DNA from 2 places in the Clostridium zhoujianii genome. Region 1 is predicted to be linked to the other one. Evidence: predicted binding sites of a transcription regulator. Region 1 holds the regulator's gene; the other holds the start of a gene.
What was found. The regulator CtsR, encoded in region 1, represses protease genes until heat stress. The targets are predictions, from matches to a motif close to AAGGTCAANNAAGGTCAAAT.
Positions count from the first base shown of each region.

Region 2: clpB (ATP-dependent chaperone ClpB) is a predicted target of CtsR. The motif match lies at 5,420-5,439, and genes of this name have one in related genera.

Region 1 covers NZ_JBPUTF010000003.1:4,352-14,354, reverse strand. Annotated here, with positions in the region: gene trxB (thioredoxin-disulfide reductase) at 1-380, opposite strand, end outside; gene ACSYT2_RS14785 (ATP-dependent Clp protease ATP-binding subunit) at 552-3,005, opposite strand; gene ACSYT2_RS14780 (protein arginine kinase) at 3,024-4,046, opposite strand; gene ACSYT2_RS14775 (UvrB/UvrC motif-containing protein) at 4,030-4,575, opposite strand; gene ACSYT2_RS14770 (CtsR family transcriptional regulator) at 4,588-5,043, opposite strand; gene ACSYT2_RS14765 (MBL fold metallo-hydrolase) at 5,201-5,869, shown strand; gene fdxA (4Fe-4S ferredoxin) at 5,891-6,061, opposite strand; gene ACSYT2_RS14755 (heavy-metal-associated domain-containing protein) at 6,158-6,361, opposite strand; gene ACSYT2_RS14750 (PSP1 domain-containing protein) at 6,373-7,278, opposite strand; gene ACSYT2_RS14745 (DNA polymerase III subunit delta') at 7,282-8,211, opposite strand; gene ACSYT2_RS14740 (cyclic-di-AMP receptor) at 8,228-8,557, opposite strand; gene ACSYT2_RS14735 (dTMP kinase) at 8,966-9,643, opposite strand; gene ACSYT2_RS14730 (zinc-binding metallopeptidase family protein) at 9,923-10,003, shown strand, end outside.
Region 2 covers NZ_JBPUTF010000001.1:85,824-95,826, reverse strand. Annotated here, with positions in the region: gene ACSYT2_RS00505 (GntR family transcriptional regulator) at 1-78, opposite strand, end outside; gene ACSYT2_RS00500 (PspC domain-containing protein) at 278-484, shown strand; gene ACSYT2_RS00495 (ECF transporter S component) at 784-1,383, shown strand; gene ACSYT2_RS00490 (alpha/beta-type small acid-soluble spore protein) at 1,578-1,760, shown strand; gene ACSYT2_RS00485 (alpha/beta-type small acid-soluble spore protein) at 2,010-2,192, shown strand; gene ACSYT2_RS00480 (hypothetical protein) at 2,254-2,646, opposite strand; gene clpB (ATP-dependent chaperone ClpB) at 2,761-5,358, opposite strand; gene ACSYT2_RS00470 (helix-turn-helix domain-containing protein) at 5,531-7,606, shown strand; gene ACSYT2_RS00465 (transcriptional regulator) at 7,667-8,929, opposite strand; gene ACSYT2_RS00460 (helix-turn-helix domain-containing protein) at 8,949-10,003, opposite strand, start outside.

The DNA.
Region 1 (10,003 bases):
CTTTCGCTTGAAATTGGTAGTTTCTTAGGTGTTGCACCTGTAGCAATTATTACAGACTTAGGTTTGTAAATATAGCTTTCAGTTTCTACTATCTTCTCATCGTCTGTTAGGTTAACACTAATTACTGGATCAAATTCATCTATAATAGCGCCTAATTCCTCTGCCTGCTCTTGCATCTTATCAGCTAAATCAGCTCCATCTATACTTTTAAATCCAGGATAATTTTCTATTGTGTAACTATTTCTAACTTGACCACCCATTATGGCATTTTCTAGTAAAATAGTATTTAATTTTGCCCTTGATGCATATATTGATGCGGTTAATCCAGCTGGACCTCCACCTAAAATTACCAAATCTAATTCTTTTATCTCTTTGCTCATAATCTCACTCCTTACCCGGTAGGGGTATAATCATTAACTATATTCTACCACATATAAACTTATTAATCAATAATAATTATTATATAATATCTTGTTAGACAGTAACTATAGTTTCTATTCCCTTTCCTTACTCATCTATTTTAAGCATAATCAAAGGTAAAATACCTACAATCACATTACACTTTGTTCTTTCAATTCACTAAACTCTAATTTATCTTCTCCTACAGAAACAAATAATTTATCTCCTATATTTACATTTCCCATTAATAATTCTTCACTAAGCCTATCTTCTACTTCTTTTGTTATTATTCTTCTTAGCGGACGAGCTCCATAATTAAGATCTATGCCCTTATCGAGTAAATAGTTCTTACATTCATCCTTAAATTCCAACTCAATTCTATTATCCTTTAATCTACTTACAATTGACTTAAGCATTAAATCTACAATTGATAGCATATCTTTCTTGTCAAGCTTATGGAATACTATGGTATCATCGATTCTATTTAGGAATTCTGGCTTAAATTTATTCTTAAGCTCTTCCATTATATTCTCTCTCATCTTTTCATATTCATTATCTATATTATCATCAATAGCAAAGCCCATTGTTTTTTGTTTCTTTATAGTATGCGCACCTACATTAGAAGTCATAATTATAATTGTATTTTTAAAATTTACAACTTTACCCTTTCCATCAGTAAGCCTTCCATCCTCCATAATTTGAAGTAAAATATTAAATACATCTGGATGAGCTTTTTCAATTTCATCTAATAATACAACTGAATATGGCTTTCTTCGTACAGCTTCTGTTAGTTGACCGCCTTCATCATATCCTACATATCCTGGTGGGGATCCTATTAGTCTAGATACAGCGTGTTTTTCCATATATTCAGACATATCTACTCTTATAATACTATTTTCATCAGCAAACATAGCTTCTGCTAATGCCTTACAAAGTTCTGTCTTTCCTACTCCTGTAGGTCCTAAGAATATAAAGCTACCTATTGGCCTCTTAGGATCTCTTAAACCAACTCTTGCTCTTCTAACAGCTCTTGCTACTGATTTCACTGCTTCTGTTTGGCCAACTACCCTTTTATGAAGAATTTCTTCTAATTTTAAAAGTTTATCACTTTCTTTTTCAGTAAGTTTTTCTACAGGTATTCTGGTCCAAGATGACACCACATTCGCTATATTCTCCCTTGTTACTTTAAGTCCTTGAACCGAACTTTGAGTAGTCCAATTTCTCTTGACATAATCTAACTTTTCTTTAAGCTCTTTTTCATTGTCCCTTAAAGTTGCAGCTTTTTCGAACTCCTGCACTCTTATAGCCTCTTCTTTTTCTTTAACCAAATTTTCGATATCTATTTCAATTTGTTTTATGTCTGGCGGTGCTATTAGATTTTCTATACGAATTTTTGCTGCTGCCTCATCCATTAAATCTATTGCCTTATCTGGCATAAATCTATCAGTTATATACCTATCAGATAATTCTACTGATGCCTCTAATGCTTCATCAGTTATTTTAACCCTATGATGGGATTCATATTTATCTCTTAACCCTCTTAATATTTCTAATGTTTCTTCCTTTGAAGGTTCTCCTACTGTAATAGGTTGAAACCTTCTTTCTAATGCTGAGTCCTTCTCTATATGCTTTCTATACTCATCTATTGTAGTTGCACCTATACATTGTATTTCTCCTCTAGCAAGAGCAGGCTTTAGTATATTTGATGCATCTATTGCCCCTTCAGCTCCACCAGCTCCAATTATAGTGTGTATTTCATCAATAAAAGCTATGATATTTTTATTACTTCTTATTTCTTCCATAACCTTTTTTAATCTATCCTCAAATTCTCCACGATACTTTGCTCCTGCAATCATAGAACTTAAATCTAAACTTACTACTCTCTTATCTCTTAATATTTCTGGTATATTACCTTCTATAATTCTTTGTGCTAATCCTTCTACCACGGCTGTTTTACCTACCCCTGGTTCACCTATTAAACACGGATTATTTTTTATTCTTCTGCATAGTATCTCCAACACCCTTTGATTCTCTAAATCTCTTCCTATTACAGGATCTAATCTTCCCTCTCTAGCCATATCAGTTAGATCTCTACTATATTGATCCAACATAGGTGTTTTATTATCTTTTCCAATAGCTTCACCACTATCTTTTACTTGATCATCCTCTTTACCAGATAAGAATAATACTAAGTCATTCTTTATTTCCTTAAAATCAAGCTTAAGCTGAGATAGTATCGTATACGCTACCCCTTCATCTTCACTTATTAATGCTAATAATAAGTGTTCTGGACTAACATATTTGTGCCCTAACTTTTTCGCTTCAATAAAGCTTTCATCAAACAACCTCTTAGTTCTTGGAGTCAATAACAACTCACCTTTTGGCATTGCGCTTTCTCCGTATCCTAAATAATCATCTACCAAAGCTCTTATCTCTTCAGCTTCTACTCCATATTTATTTAATAGCTCTTTAGAGTACCCACCTTCAGCCATAATACCTAAAAGTATGTGCTCTGTACCTATATAACCATGTTTAAAGTTTTGTGATTCTTTTTGAGCACCCATAATAACTAATTGAGCTCTTTCTGTAAATCTCCCATATGCCATATACAACACCTCCTAAAACTAACCTTGTCCTAATATATCTTTTACTAACTTTGCTCTCTCTATATTCTTCTCATTATCACTTAATACTTTTTCTGACTTACTTTGTATTACTGAATCTCTTGTGTCTACAAGTAACCTATTTAAAACCTTCTTATCTACTTTTAATAATGACATCTCAACACCCAATCTTAGATTCGATGATAAATCTAAAATCTCGTTATAAGTTAAGATTATTGCATTTTTTAGTATTCCATAAGACCTAAAAATTTTATCTTCTATTTCATACTTATATTTTGTCATGAGGATTTCTCTAGATTTCTTCTCCTCATTAATAATATTAAATACTACCCCTTCTAAATTACTAATAATTTCTTCTTCATTTACCCCTAATGTGATTTGATTAGACACTTGATATATATTACCACATGCCTTTATTCTTTCACCGTACATAGCCCTTATATTCATACCTACTTGATTTAATCCCTTAGATATATTCTGAATCTCTTCACTCATTGTTATAGCTGGTAAATGAATTATTACTGATGCTTTTATTCCTGTCCCCATATTTGTTGGTCTAGCTGTAAGATACCCATACTCCTCATGGAATGAGTATGGAATTTCCCCTTCAATAAAATCATCTATCTTATTTGATTCAATATACGCTTCTTTAATATTTAATCCATCTGCTATAGACTGTATTCTTAGATGATCCTCTTCATTAATCATTACTGATATAGTTTCATCCCTATTAATTACAAATGCACTCCTATCCCTTCTTTTTAAAAGATCCTCACTAATAAGACCCCTTTCAACATAGAATTTTGATGATTTATAATCCATTTCGTAAAGCTTAACTAACTCTAATTCTTCCTCTTCCATATTTCTAGATAATATTTCATAAACCTTATCCACATAATTAATAGCGTCCTCTAACTCCATCTTATCTGTAAATAGTAAATCCTCAAAGTTTCTAGCTAACCTCACTCTACTACTTAAAACTATATCTTCTGGTAAAGCTTCACTATCAATCCAATTTCTCATTTCTATTCACCTCTTCCTTAGCCCCTTCTAAAAGTTTAATTTCATCTCTGATAATTGCTGCCTTCTCATACTCTTCAGTTATTATAGCTTTTTGTAAATCTTGCCTTAACTTATTAATTCTCTTTTTTTCTATAAATTTATTTCCTGTCTTTCTTGGTATCTTTCCTATATGCTCTAGATCTCCTTGTAATCTTTTTATTACTGGTTTCAATGAATCTGAAAAGCTATCATAGCATTCACTACATCCAAGCTGTCCACTTTTCTTATACTGTGAATAGGTAAGGCCACATTTCTTACATACTACTTCTATCTTGCTACTTTTATTACCACTTTTCTCTAAAGATTCAAATAATCCTCCCAAAATATTTTGAAGGGATAAGTTTTCTGATTTACCTAATGAGGATAATAGTGGTACGTCTGAAATCTCTTTAGCACAATCATCACATAGCCAAAGCTTACTTTTTTCGCTATTAATAAATTTTATTATATGTATTGTTGCTACTTTTTTATTGCACTTCTCACACAACATATATATTCCCCCTTACACTAATACAACCATGAGCATTCCTTTTAATATATCTGCTCTTAATTTATTTCTATTCTCCATAGATGATAAAGTTCTATCATTAACCGCCATTTTCATGATTTCCATTTCTCTCTCCGTTATCATCTTTAAATCTAATAAGTTTTGAATTAAGGAAACTGCATTATGATAAGTTATAGATTCACCTATAGCCTCATAAATCACCCTATTTCTTCTTTCTGTTCCATCATAGCTTACTTGCTTAATTACTATATATCCCCCTCCTCCTCTTCTACTCTCTATAATATACCCTTTCTCATAGGTAAATCTTGTTGTTAATACATAGTTTATTTGTGATGGTGCGCATCTAAATTGATCCGCTAATTCGTTTCTTTGAATCAATACTTTATCTCCACCATTTTCATTAAGCATATCTTTTATAAAGTTCTCAATTATATCAGAAAGTCTTGCCATAATATCTCCTTTTTAAACTATTGTTTTTGACTTACTTTGACCTTTTCTTTATATATTAATATTTATTTTTATTTTTATCAAGTTTATTATATCTCATATGTTTAATTATATTACTTTTAGGGAAAATATATTTAAAGAAAGCTTTATGGAGGTTATTATGTTAATTCATTGGTTTGGTAAATGTTCATTTTTATTACAAGATTCTCTCGGTAGGAGAATACTTACTGATCCCTTTGACTTAAGCCCTACTGAAAGACTTTTAAATCTTAATCCACAAATAATAACATTAAGCCATGAGCATATAGAAGTAAATTCTAAAGCCCTTGAAAATAATAAGTGTTCAATAATTAATAAAGCTGGAGATTATAACTTAGATTTTTCAAGTATTGAAGGCTATCGTTCTTATCAAGATAAGGTTTTAGGAGTGAAAAGAGGCTTTAATATAATATATAAAATAATTTTTGATAATTTAAATATATGTCACCTAGGGCGTCTAGGTCATATGCTTACTGATGAAACCATAAATTCTTTGGGGACTATAGACATTCTATTTGTTCCTGTAGGGGGACAATTCACGCTAAACGGGCTAGAAGCAGCTAAGTTAGTAAAAAAAGTTAACCCCAAAGTAGTAATTCCTATGTATTATAAAACATCTAATTCATCATTATACTTAGATAGTCCTAAAGACTTCTTAACTTCTATGAAATACATAAGTAATTTAAAAGAAACTCTTTTAGATACAAATAATATTGACTTTAATATACATTCTAAAACAATTTTAATGAAAAAAAGTAGCTTAAATTGCATAGAAAAAAAGACCGTCTAAGGACGATCTTTTTAAGTATTATTACTCTTGTTCTGGTGCTCCTACTGGGCAAACATTAGCACAGTTTCCACAATCGATACAAGTATCTGCGTCTATAACAAATTGAGTATCTCCTTGGCTTATAGCATCTACTGGACATTCAGCTGCACATGCTCCGCAGTTTACACATGAATCATTAATTACAAATGCCATTAAAAACACCTCCTAAATTTTATGGTAATTACACCATAATTATTTTAACACGTTTTTTATTGTTTTTAAAGCACTTTATAAAATTTTACATTTCGCCTATATTACCATATAACCTATATTTTCTATAGATTCAATTATCTTATCCAAGCTTAAAAAGCTTTCATTATAAATGATTTGTACTTCCTTTTTCTCAAGAGATATTTCACAAGCAATAACCCCCTCATTGCTGGCAATTGCCCTTTGAATATTTCCAACATCCCCTGATTTACTAATATCACAAACTCTAATTATAGATTTCATGAAATCTCCTCCTACTTTTCATTTATAAGATTTTTTATAAGCTTCTTATCCTCTTCTGATTCAATTTCTAGTCTTATATCCTTTTCATCAACAGAGTCTTCATAGCTTCCAGAAACCAATTCTATATTTTCAATTTTAAACTCTTGAATTATTTCTTCATCGCCTCTCTTATATTTAACCTTAACAGACTCTTTAACGGTATTATTTCCTATTACTTCTCCATTACCTTCTTCTGTTGTAACTATTGAACCAACCTTAGGCAACCTCTTTCTTATATCTTCGTATGTGCTTTGCTCATAATTTAAACAGCACATTAATCTACCACATATACCTGATATCTTAGTTGGATTTAAAGATAAGTTTTGCTCCTTTGCCATCTTAATTGATACTGAGGCAAAGTCTCCTAGGAATGATGAACAGCACATAGGCCTACCACAAGGTCCTAGACCACCAATCATTTTTGCTTCATCTCTTACGCCAATTTGTCTAAGTTCTATCCTTGTCTTGAATATTGTGGCTAAATCCTTAACCAACTCTCTAAAATCTACTCTTCCATCTGCTGTAAAATAGAATATTACCTTATTATTATCGAATGTATACTCTACATCTATAAGCTTCATATGTAGATTATGTTCTTCTATTTTCTTTAAGCATACTTCAAGAGCATTCTCTTCTTTGCTCTTATTCTCCTTATGCTTAGCTATATCTTTTTCATCTGCAACTCTTAAAACACTCTTTAGAGGTGATATTATATCTTCTTCACTAATCTCCTTGATACCTATAACACATTCTCCAAATTCTATCCCTCTAGCAGTTTCAACTACTACATAGTCACCTTTGTTTATATTTAATTCATTCGGTCCGAAGTAATATATTTTACCGGCCTTTTTAAATCTTATTCCTACAACTTTTATCATTAATTAACCCTCCAAAAAGCCTATAAGCATTACACTTATAGTCATTGAATAATTTGTGTTACTCATTAAATTAACTCTCGCTTCTTTAACATGTTCTAACATTGAATTTAACTTTTTATAAGATAGTGAATTTGCTAATTCGCATATATCTTCAAATCTATCAACATTAATAATTATATTTTTGTTTTCTAACTCTTTATAAACCATTATATCTCTTATAAAGGAAGCAAGTAAGTTTAGTAATTCTTCCTTCTCAGTTTTATAACTGGTAAATTTATTTTCATAATCTAATACAGTACTACTATTTCGTTTTTCTATATCCTTGAGCAAGTCCACAATAGTACTTCTTAATTTTTCTAAATTCTCATCTTTCAGCATTTTCTCAGCTCTACCTGGTATACCTTCACCATATGCTAAAGCTGCTAGTATTTTATCCTCATTTAACTCCCCTAGTCTACTTATATATCTAATCATATCATCTTTCTCTATTGGAGTTAATTTATATATTTGACATCTAGATTTAATTGTATCTAACATTATTTCCAAGCTTTCACTTAATAAAATTATATATACCCCTGTTGGTGGTTCTTCAATTGTCTTTAGTAACGCATTCTGAGCTTGAACTGTTAATTTGCTTCCTTCATGAATAATAATTACCTTTTTATCTCCCTCATATGGCTTCTTAGTAACTTCTTCTATTATTTCTCTTACTTCATCTACCCCAAATGAAGCTTTTTTAGGTCTATAATGAATCATATCCACATAATTATGATCTATTTCTTTACCTAAAATTTTCAGTGCAAAAATTCTTGCCATTATGCTCTTGCCTATCCCATCTGGACCAACAATAAGGTGGGCATGTGAAAGAGTGTTTTTATCAGCTCTTTTCATAAATCCGTCAATTATATCTTTAAAACCTATAAAGTCTTTCACTATTCACCCTCCAATTTTATATTCTTATAAACTGATCTACATCTATTACAAAAATATTAGCTCCTCCAACCTCAACCTCCATAGATGATTGCATGTAAATCCCTGTATTCCCTGAAAAAGGTGTGGTAGAGGGAACTACCTCAGTTCTTTTCTTGCATATGTCCTTTATTATATTAACTACTTCCTCAGTCTTCTCTTTTTCAACACCTATCATAAGTGTTGTATTTCCTGCCTTTAAAAAACCACCAGTTGTAGCAAGTTTTGTAACCCTAAAATTCTTTTCTGTTAATGCATCTAATAAATCTAAGGCATCATCATCTTGAACTATAGCTATAACCATCTTCATAATATTAACCTCCACTATAAATACTTCCCTTAATTTACATTTTATCATAAACATTATGATATTTTATATAAAACCCTAGTAAATTTAATCTTAATGTCTCATTATGGTATATCTTTTATCTAAGACTCTAATCTTTATAGCATAATTTTCCTTATTATAATGATTTCTGATATATATAATTAAATATGTCCATTTCTATAGAGCATTTATATATGATTATTACCTTTTTTCATAATTATACACTAGATAAATACTATAATACTACTACATACCTATTTTTAATTAATTCTTTTAGACTAAATACTAGTTTGCCCCTATTTCTAGAGAAAGATATTAATTTAAAATTTATAATGCCTTTAATTATTTTCCTAATATATAAGAAAAAGCACGGGTATTCCGTGCTTTCTATTAAATATACTTTTTAATAGTTGTATATATTTCATCATTAATATCTTCAATTGTTCTTAATGTATCTCCATCATTACAACAAACCCTCTGCCATTCATATCTACTAGCTATCTCTAAAGCATTATTATAGCAATTCACTAAATAGTCTTTATTACTTTCGTGTATATCTTTTTCATCTTCACCAGTAAATTTATTTTTTCTCTTTGCCATTAATTTTTGGCTCATTTCAGGAGACATATCAAGGAATATTACACAGTCTGGTTTTGGTAATCCATACAGATCAAACTCTAAATTATATAACCATTCTAAATACTGATCCCTATCTTCTTTTTCCATCTTAACTGCTTGGTGAACCATATTTGAAGTTGTATATCTATCAGATAATATTACACCTCCATTATCATAAAATTCCTTCCAATCAGTTTTATATGACGCAAATCTATCTATTGCATAAAATGTTGATGCAGCATATGCATTTACGTCATCTGGCTTGCTTCCAAAGTCACCATTTAGATACATTTTAACTGGCATACATGCTGGACTTTCATAATTAGGATAGGTTATCTTTCTTACCTTATATCCTTCTGATACTAACCTATCATACAATCTTTGTGTTTGAGTAGCTTTTCCACTTGCATCCGTACCACTTTCAATAATTATTAGCTTTCCTTGTTGCATTCCTATACCACCTTTTCTAAATTAAGAATCTATTTTATATTTATCTTTTGAAATCTTACCTAGTTAACTTCTAATCCCCTATTTTCTATATATTTTTTAATTATAACTTACTATCAAAAATTTTTACTACCTTATTATATCATCTCATATATCTACATCAAAGTTAACTCTTAAAAATTCTAATATTATATATATTTCTACATTCATTCCAATCTTTATAAATATTTTTCACTATAATAGCTCAAAATAATAATAAATACAGATATGGAGGGCTAATTAATGAAACAAAAAATGATCTCATTCTTATCTAACATAGAAGATGAAATAAATAACTTATGTAAATTTTTATATGAAAATCCC
Region 2 (10,003 bases), on a different contig from region 1:
TGCTATACCCTTAATAACCTCATTTTTTATTTGTTGATATATTGGTTCTTCTGAATCTAAATCAATTCTAAGTAGCATCCTTTCACCACCTTAATTTCATCTTATTGTTATACTTAGTATATAACAGTTGTTTTTTTCTTTCAATAATATTTGGTAATTATAATATTAATATCTTAAAAACTTCTTATTTTTTATTATTATATTGATGAATTACTATACTTTCTCTTCATATGGATTATAATAATAATAAGATACTTGCTTATAGGGGGTAGAAACTATGAATTCGTCAAAGAAACTATATAAAAATAAAGCTCTTGGCAAACTTGAAGGTGTTTGTGCAGGCTTTACAGAATACTTCGATGCTGATGTTACTTTAGTTAGAGTCTTCTGGATTCTCGTAACTCTTATGTCCTTCGGATTAGGTTTTGTTGGATATATTGCTTGTGCTATAGTTATGCCAGATAAGAGTAAAATTATAGACTAAATTATTATTAAAATATTTAAATATAAGGAAAGCTAACTATTTTAAATTTATACTTAGCTTTCCTTATATATTTGCCTTAAACTTTCTTGAACTAACAATACCTTTCTTAACATAATAATAATTCCTAATATTCTCTATTTTTTACATATTGAAAATATATTAACAAAATATATTGATAATTTTAGAAATCGTGATAAAATAAAAATCGTCGGTATTCTATTTTAGAAACTGAACTGTAAATCTAATATGAAGATTTGCCGAATTATATCCAATTTGGAATAAGAACGGGGGAAAATTTTATGGAAACAACATCAACAAAACAAAAATTTGGAACAAGACAACTTGTTCTAATAGGAATGCTTTCAGGTATTTCAATTTTCATGGGCCTAACAGGTATAGGATTTATTCCACTACCTTGGATGAAAGCATCAATTATGCATGTACCAGTTATAATAGGTGCAGTATTAGAAGGACCAATAGTAGGTGCCGCAGTTGGATTAGTATTTGGATTATTTTCAATCTATCAAAATATAACTACTCCTGCACTACTATCACCAATATTCATGAATCCAATTATAGCTATAGTTCCTAGAGTATTAATTGGAATTGTATCTTATTATGTATTTAAATTTGTAAAAAATACTTTCCATAAGGAAAAACTAGGCTTAACATTAGCTGCCATTGCTGGAACTGCTACTAATACAATAGGTGTGCTTGGATTAACATATATTCTTGCCTTAGATAAATTTGCAGCATTAAAAGATATCAGTAATTCAGCAGTAGCTTATGCTCTTACTGCAATTGGAACTACAAATGGTATCCCAGAAGTTCTAGTATCTGTACTAATTGTTGTACCAGTAGTTACTGGATTATTTAAAATTTATAAGAGAAAAAAATAAATTATGATTATAAATAGCTGTTGGAATGAGGTTAAACCTCATTCCAACAGCATTTTTTATTTTACCATCTAAGTTTGTACATTTTTCCTATTTTACCTCTTATATCATAGTTTATATTATTTCTCTTTACACACAATAATAGTGCAAAGCAAACAAAGCTTCGCAAAATACAACCGTTAGAGGAGGAATTTATTATGTCACAATCATTAGTACCAGAAGCAAAGAATGGTTTATCAAAATTCAAGAACGAAGTTGCTGGTGAAATGGGCGTTCCTTTCACTGATTACAACGGTAACTTATCTTCAAAACAATGCGGTAGCGTTGGTGGAGAAATGGTTAAGAGAATGGTTCAACAATACGAAAGTGGAATCAAATAATTAACCAAACTTAAATTTCATAAAACTAAATAGAGAAAAGCATGTTACATAACTTGTAACATGCTTTTTCAGGTGATATAGTTAACAATTTTCCTATGAAATTTTATAATTATCATTCCATAAAATGTCTTGTACATTATTCCTATTTTTCCTTTCATATCATAGTTTATATAATTTCTCTTTACACACAATAATAGTGCAAAGCAAACAAAGCTTCGCAAAATACAACCGTTAGAGGAGGAATTTATTATGTCACAATCATTAGTACCAGAAGCAAAGAATGGTTTATCAAAATTCAAGAATGAAGTTGCTGGTGAAATGGGCGTTCCTTTCACTGATTACAACGGTAACTTATCTTCAAAACAATGCGGTAGCGTTGGTGGAGAAATGGTTAAGAGAATGGTTCAACAATACGAAAATGGAATCAAATAATTAACCAAAACAAATGAAAGAATCACGGTGCAAACCGTGATTCTTTTATTTTACTCCTTCATTAAACTGTCCACTTTTCTTCCACATCTGTAAGCATATCTTCAAGGCCATAACTATTAACATTCATATTTATATTTTCCTTTAATAGCTTTGAAATAAGCTCATCCTTTTCATCTTGAAACATCCCACTATCTCTTATCTTTTCAATAAAATCATCTAAATCATATATATGACATTCACCTTCATATACGCCCATCATTGTTCCATAATCCTTCTGATCTTGCTCTTGGTACATATCAAAGTAAGAATATCGTCCTTCATGTGCTCCCGCTAATATTCTATTTAAATACAGTGTACTTATAAAACTCCTTGCATCTGATAGCTCTACGAATCCTACTACATTTCCTGTTGGCTCTACAACAATATAATTATTAACTGGTGTAATGTACTCCATAGTTCAATCCTCCTAAGCAGTTTTCTTATAAAAAAAGAGGGATTAACTTTAATCAATCCCTCTTTGATTATATTATATTTTCTGCCTTTTTGAGCTTTCATATACAAGCTATTTTTACCTTGTAGAAAGTGTCAATTCTTCGTTTTCTCCGTCAACCACTACTGTTGAACCATAATAAACATCGCCTTTTATGATTTTTCTAGCTAAGCTATTTTCAAGGGTATTTTGGATATATCTCTTAAGTGGTCTAGCTCCATATATAGGATCATAACCTTCTTTAGCTAAAATATCCTTTGCTCCATCTGTTATTTCAAGTTTAATATTTTTATCCTTTAATCTATTTCTTACCTCATCTAAGAATATATCAATAATCTTCTTAATTCCATTTTCAGATAATGGTTTAAACATGATTATGTCATCTACTCTATTTAAGAATTCAGGCTTAAATTTACTTCTTAAAGTACCCATAACAAGCTCTTTACTATCTTCACTTATTTCATCTTCCCTATTCTCTAATAAATATTGAGAACCAATATTAGATGTCATAATTATAATAGTATTCTTAAAGTCTACAGTTTTCCCTTTATTATCAGTAAGTCTACCATCATCTAAAATTTGAAGGAATATATTAAATACATCTTCATGAGCTTTTTCTATTTCATCAAATAAAATAACACTATAAGGCTTTCTTCTAACAGCTTCTGTTAATTGACCACCTTGTTCATAACCTACATATCCTGGAGGCGCTCCAACTAATCTAGATACTGAGTGCTTTTCCATATATTCAGACATATCTATTCTAATCATTGCATCTTCGCTATCAAATAAAGTTCTCGCCAATGTCTTTGCAAGTTCAGTTTTACCTACTCCTGTTGGTCCAAGGAATATAAATGAACCTATTGGTTTATTTTCATCCTTTAGTCCTGCTCTAGCTCTAAGTATTGCACTTGAAACAGATTCAACTGCTGCATCTTGACCTATAACTCTTCTTTGCAACTCTTCTTCTAATCTAAGTAACTTTTCTCTTTCTCCTTCAAGAAGATTTGTTACAGGAATTCCAGTCCACTTAGATAGTATTTGAGAAACTTCTTCTTCTGTTACTTCTTCTTTTAGCATAGCTCCTTCATAATTTTCTTTTACTTCCTTCTCTTTCTTTTCTATTTCCTCTTCAAGAACTGGAATTGTAGAATATCTTATTTCAGCTACCTTATTATAGTCGTAAGCTCTCTCATACTTTTCTAAATCTCCTCTAGCATCATCAAGCTTAGTTTTTAAATCTCTTAATGAAGTAATATGCTCTTTTTCTTTTTCATATTTTGCAGTCATTTCATCATTTTTTTCTTTAAGCTCTGCAAGTTCCTTAGTTAAATCTGCTAACCTCTTCTTAGAACCATCATCCTTTTCTTTCTCTAAGGCTTCCTTCTCAATTTCTAATTGGAATACCTTTCTTCTTATAACATCAAGTTCTGTTGGAAGAGAATCTATTTCTGATCTAATCATAGCTCCAGCTTCATCAATTAAGTCAATTGCTTTATCTGGTAGATATCTATCTTGAATATATCTATTAGATAATTTAGCTGCTGCAACTATAGCTGAATCATGAATTCTTATTCCATGATGAATTTCAAATTTTTCTTTTAAGCCTCTTAATATTGAAATAGTATCCTCTACTGTTGGTTCATCTACTATTACTGGTTGGAACCTTCTTTCTAGAGCCTTATCCTTCTCAATATATTGTCTGTACTCATCAAAAGTTGTTGCTCCTATACAATGTAATTCTCCTCTAGCTAATAAAGGTTTAATTAAGTTACCAGCATCCATAGCACCATCTGTCTTACCAGCACCAACTATAGTATGAATTTCATCTATAAATAGAATTATTCTACCTTCACTTGATTGTACTTCTTTAAGTACAGCTTTTAATCTTTCTTCAAATTCACCTCTATATTTAGCACCTGCAATTAATGAACCCATATCAAGTGAGAATATTATTTTATCCTTTAACCCTTCTGGAACATCTCCTCTTACTATTCTTTCTGCAAGTCCCTCAATAATTGCTGTTTTACCCACACCAGGCTCACCAATTAATACTGGATTATTCTTGGTTCTTCTTGATAGAATTCTAACTGTTCTTCTAATTTCTTCATCTCTTCCTATAACTGGATCTAATTTATGCTTTTTAGCTAATTCAACTAAATTGGTTCCATACTTTGAAAGAGCATCATAAGTTCCTTCTGGATCATTAGTCTCTACACGTTGACTACCTCTAACTTCTCCAAGAACTTTCATAAAGTTTCCTTCATTTATATTATATTGTTTAAGAATGTCTCCAACTGTACCTTTTCTTTCCTTATCTAATATTGATAACATTAAATGCTCAACACTAATATAAGAATCTTCAAACTTTTTAGCTATCTCCTCAGCCTTAACTAAAACTTCTTCAACTTTTCTAGTTATATATACCCCTGAGTTATTTGCTCCTTCACCTAAAACCTTAGGCATTGAATCTAAACTTCTCTTAACACTTCCCTTTAGCCCTTTAACATCTACGCCCATTTTAGTGAAAATATTAGGAATTAGTCCATCTTCCTGTTCTACAAGAGCAGCAAAAAGATGAATTACTTCAATTTGTTGATGATTATATTTTACAGCGGTTAAATTTGCGTCATTTAAGGCTTGTTGTACTCTAATTGTCATCTTATCTACGTTCATAACTACTCCTCCTAATTTATTAAATCTTTAATAGTCTTTTCTATATTTTTATATTAATACAAAAGTCAAAGAAAGTCAAAGTGTATTTTTTTATTTTTTAACTTTGTATAAAATACTATTAATTGTTATAATTTGATTATCTAAATTTAAAATAACGAGGTGAAAATAATTAATGAGGAAAGAATATGTAACTTATGCCTCGGATCTACCAATAAATATATCCTATGCCTCTGTGAAAGACTATCCATTACATTGGCATAATTCAATTGAAGTAATTTACGTACTAAAGGGAAAAATTAAGATTTCTATAGACACAGATAATTTTGAACTTTACGAAAATGAAGTGGAAATAATTAATATGGATGAAGCCCATAGAATTCATTCTGATGAAGATAATAAAATACTTATATTTCATATGGACCCTAGCTTCTTTGAAAAGTATTATAAAGATATTAAGAATATAAATTTCTACACTAATACTTCTGATGAAGGTGCACAAGATGATGAAGAATATGATACCCTTCGTATATTTTTAGCTCAAATGTTATGTGAAGTAGTCCAAAGACAAGAAAACTTTGATAAAGAAATTGAATCTATCTTAATTGATTTATTATTTCATCTTATAAACAACTTTCACTACTTACTTTATGAGCAAGAGGAGTTAAAGGATAATAAAGATCAACTTGAAAGATACCATAGAATATCAAAGTATATATTTAATAATTATAATAATAATATTACATTGCAAGAAATAGCTAAGAAGGAGTTTTTGAGTCCACACTATCTCTCTCATGAAATTAAATATGCTACTGGATATAGCTTTACAGATTTAATTAACTTAACAAGGGTTGAAGAATCAGTTAAATTATTACTAGACACAGATATGAGTATTTCGGAGATTTCTGAAGAAGTTGGCTTTTCTCATACAAGGTACTTTAATAAACATTTTAAATCCTACTATAATTTAACTCCTTTACAATTTAGGAGAAAAAATAAAGTAGATGAAAATACTTTAGAGAAATTAAAAAATATAACTTACTATCCTTTAGAGGATGCTATTGAACTTTTGTCCTCTTCTTTAGAGGATTACGAAAGATTTAATTATGAAAATAAACTATGGAATATCCATGTTGATATGAATAATAGTATTGGAAAATTTACAGAAGACTATAAAGATATTCTTAGCTTAGGTGATACCTTTGATTTACTTATTGAAGATAATAAAGATATCCTAGAATCCTTGCAAAATGAAATTAGTTTTAATTATGGAAGAATAGAAAAATTCTTTAATGATGATATGGGTGTATTTAAAGGAAGTGAATTTTTTAACTGGAATAGAGCTAAAACTGTTTTAGAATATCTAGATTATATAAATTTATATCCTTTAATAGTACTAGATAACCTTACTTTTGATTTCAAAGATTATGAGAATGCTTTAAACAGCTTCTATACGTATTTCTCTGAAATTGAATCAATTGATATATCAATAATAAAGTTCCAATTTTCTTCTGAATTAGATTCTGACTTGAAGAATAAATTAAGAACTTTTATTACTGAAAATTTAAATTTCATTTTGCTAAATGATGAATTCACTCAAAAAAGAGATCTAAACATGCTTTATGATACTGCTTATATGCTTCCATATATAATACATAAAGAACTATTTACTGATGAAGATTTAAGCTTTTTAAGGGCCTTTGATGTATTAGAAAGGGAGCCTCATCTAAATAATGAAGTATTTATCGGATCTCCTGGATTAATTAATGATCTAGAAATAAGAAAACCGTCCTACTATGCTTACTATCTTTTAAGTAAATTAGATGGCGAAATAATATCAAAGGATGAGGGATACATCATTACAAAAAATGATGATGGCTTTAGTATACTTCTTTATACTCATAATGAAATACTAGATAACCTCCTAGATAAGGATTATCCTATAGTTAAGAATGGTATATATAAAGCTACTGAGAAAAAGATTTCTCTAAACTTAACTAATGTTAATACTGATTCAAGGATAACTTTCTATGAAATTAACGAAAAGATAGGATCCTCCTATAACTACTGGGTAGCTATGGGGAAACCAGATAGATTAAATCAAGAAGAAATGGAAATTCTATCAAAGGCCTCATTCCCTAAAATTGAATTTAAATATTCTAAAAAAAGTTCAGTCCTTAATATTATCACTAATCTTAAAGGCTATGGTGCTACCCTTATACTTATAAAACCAATGAAAAAAAAGGGGTAATTTAATATATATTTATTATTAATATAACAAAAAGGCATTCTTTATCAGAATGCCCCCCATTTATATTTGTTCTTCCATGCTCATTGCTAATGTAAAATATTTTATTGACTCTTTATAATCCCCAAGATTATAATACATATTCGCCATATCTAAATACCTATTATATCTTTCTTCTTTTGATCCGAATTTAAATAACGAATCTAATGAAATATTCATATACATTTCTGCTTCTTGATGCTTACCTTCTTTTTGAAGTATGCTACCTTTGAAGTAGTATGCTCTTTCAATAAGTTTTATATCATCTGTTTCTATTGATAAATCTAAAGCTTCATCACTTAATTCGTATGCTTTCTCGTATTGTTTATTATTATAAAGCACCTCTATACACTCATTTAAAAACTGAACGTACTTTTGTTTATTATGTGGTGGAAATATTTTTATTCCCTCCATTATCTCTCCTATTGCCCTATCATTTTCTCCTGCCTCAAAGTATGCTTCTCCATATTCACCTTTAGCCATTGCAACTTGAATAGGATTATCCTTCTGATATTCGTATGCTTTTGCAATATATTCTTCTGCATCCTTATGTCTTAGTCTAATACAAACTAATGCATATGCTTGAAATATCATACCTTTACTAAAATTATCTTTTATGCTATCAGAATATTTAACTGATTCTGAAAGTAGCTCATATGCCCTTTCTTCCTTATGTAGCCTGCAATAACATATCCCTTCATTATAAGCTAATGATGCATATAAAGCCTCATTTTTAATCTTATTTTCAAGTATGTTTTCCCTAAGTCTACTATAGTATGCTATAGATTCAGTATATTCTCCATTTTGGAATAAGTATTTAGCCATATCTCTAAAATAAATTATTGTATTCTCTTCTGTGTTTGTTCTCTGATATAAGTCATAATATTGAGAAATTATTAATTGTATATTTTCATACTTATGTTCCTCTAAATAATATGAGAACATTATATGTATAAGTTCGAAAGCAACATCATAATACTTATAATCTATGGCATAAGCTAAGTTATGTCTGATATTTTCTTCAAACTCTTTATCCCTACTAGTACATTTTTTTATTAGGGTAAGATTATTTATCACTTGTTCATAAACATCTTGAACTAAGTAATTAAAATCTACCCCTATCTTATCAGCAATATACTCAATAATCTCTTTATCAGCTTTCACCTTTCCATTTTCAATACAACTCATCTTAGAGATAGAAATCTTATCACCACAAAGCTCTTTTAAAGTTATACCCTTGTATATTCTGGATCTTTTGATTTTTTCCCCTGTTGACAGTATTTCCATCTTTATCACCCATCTAAATTTAGTTTTCTAATATCCCTAATTCTCTAAATATGCTAACTCCTTCATCTAAATATTTAGCTGCTAAGTTATCATTTTTATTATCAATGTAGAATTTACCAACCATAACAGCTAGTTCTCCTGCACGCTTAAGCATGTCTGTATTCTTGGCTAAGTTATAGGTATCAACTAATATATTTTCTGCTTCTCTAATTTGATCCCTGATTATATAAGTTCTATATCTTACCAAGTTACATTCTACTCTTCCTTCTATATCGTTATCTTCTAATTTGTTATATATTTCATCTAAAAGCTTATCACATTCATTAATATTCTTTAGCTTTATGTGATTTTTACACATATTAATAAGGGTTTCTATAAGATTAGGTTCATTATTTCTAGCTCTAATCTCTCTTGCTAATTCATAATGCCTAAATGACTCTTCTATATTTTCAAAGTTATAGAATAGTTTCCCCAAGTTATTTTCAATATTTGATATATTCTTCAGGTCATTTATTTCATTATATACTTCTAATGTTTTTGTAGAGTACTTAATTGCATTTACTAGGTCACCTTTTCTATTATATTCTTCTGATAATAATAAAAGTGTCTTTGCATATTCTTCTTGATTATGAATTTGTTCAAACTTTTCTTTTGCTAAATATGCATAATCCATAGATTTACTTATGTTCTCAATAGTAAAATATGCTTTTGACATGTTATAGTAAATTTCTCCAAGTAAAAAATCATTACCTATACTATTATCTAAATACACCTTTTCAGCTTGCTTTAAATAACTACTTGCTGAATGATAAGCTTTTAACTCTAAAGTTATTTTCCCAAGGTTTAAGAAGGTCTTTACTATTTCCTCATATTCATTATTTTTGATAAAGATTACATTTGAAGATAAGAAGAATTGCTGTGCAAGTGCTAACTCGCCTTTTGAAATATGAATCTCTGCTCTTAGAAATAGAATTCTTGCTTTTCTATATTCTAAATTATATTTTTCAGCATAATAAAGAGCATTTTCGATATATCTTTCTCCAGTTATATAATCTCCGCTTATAATGTATGACT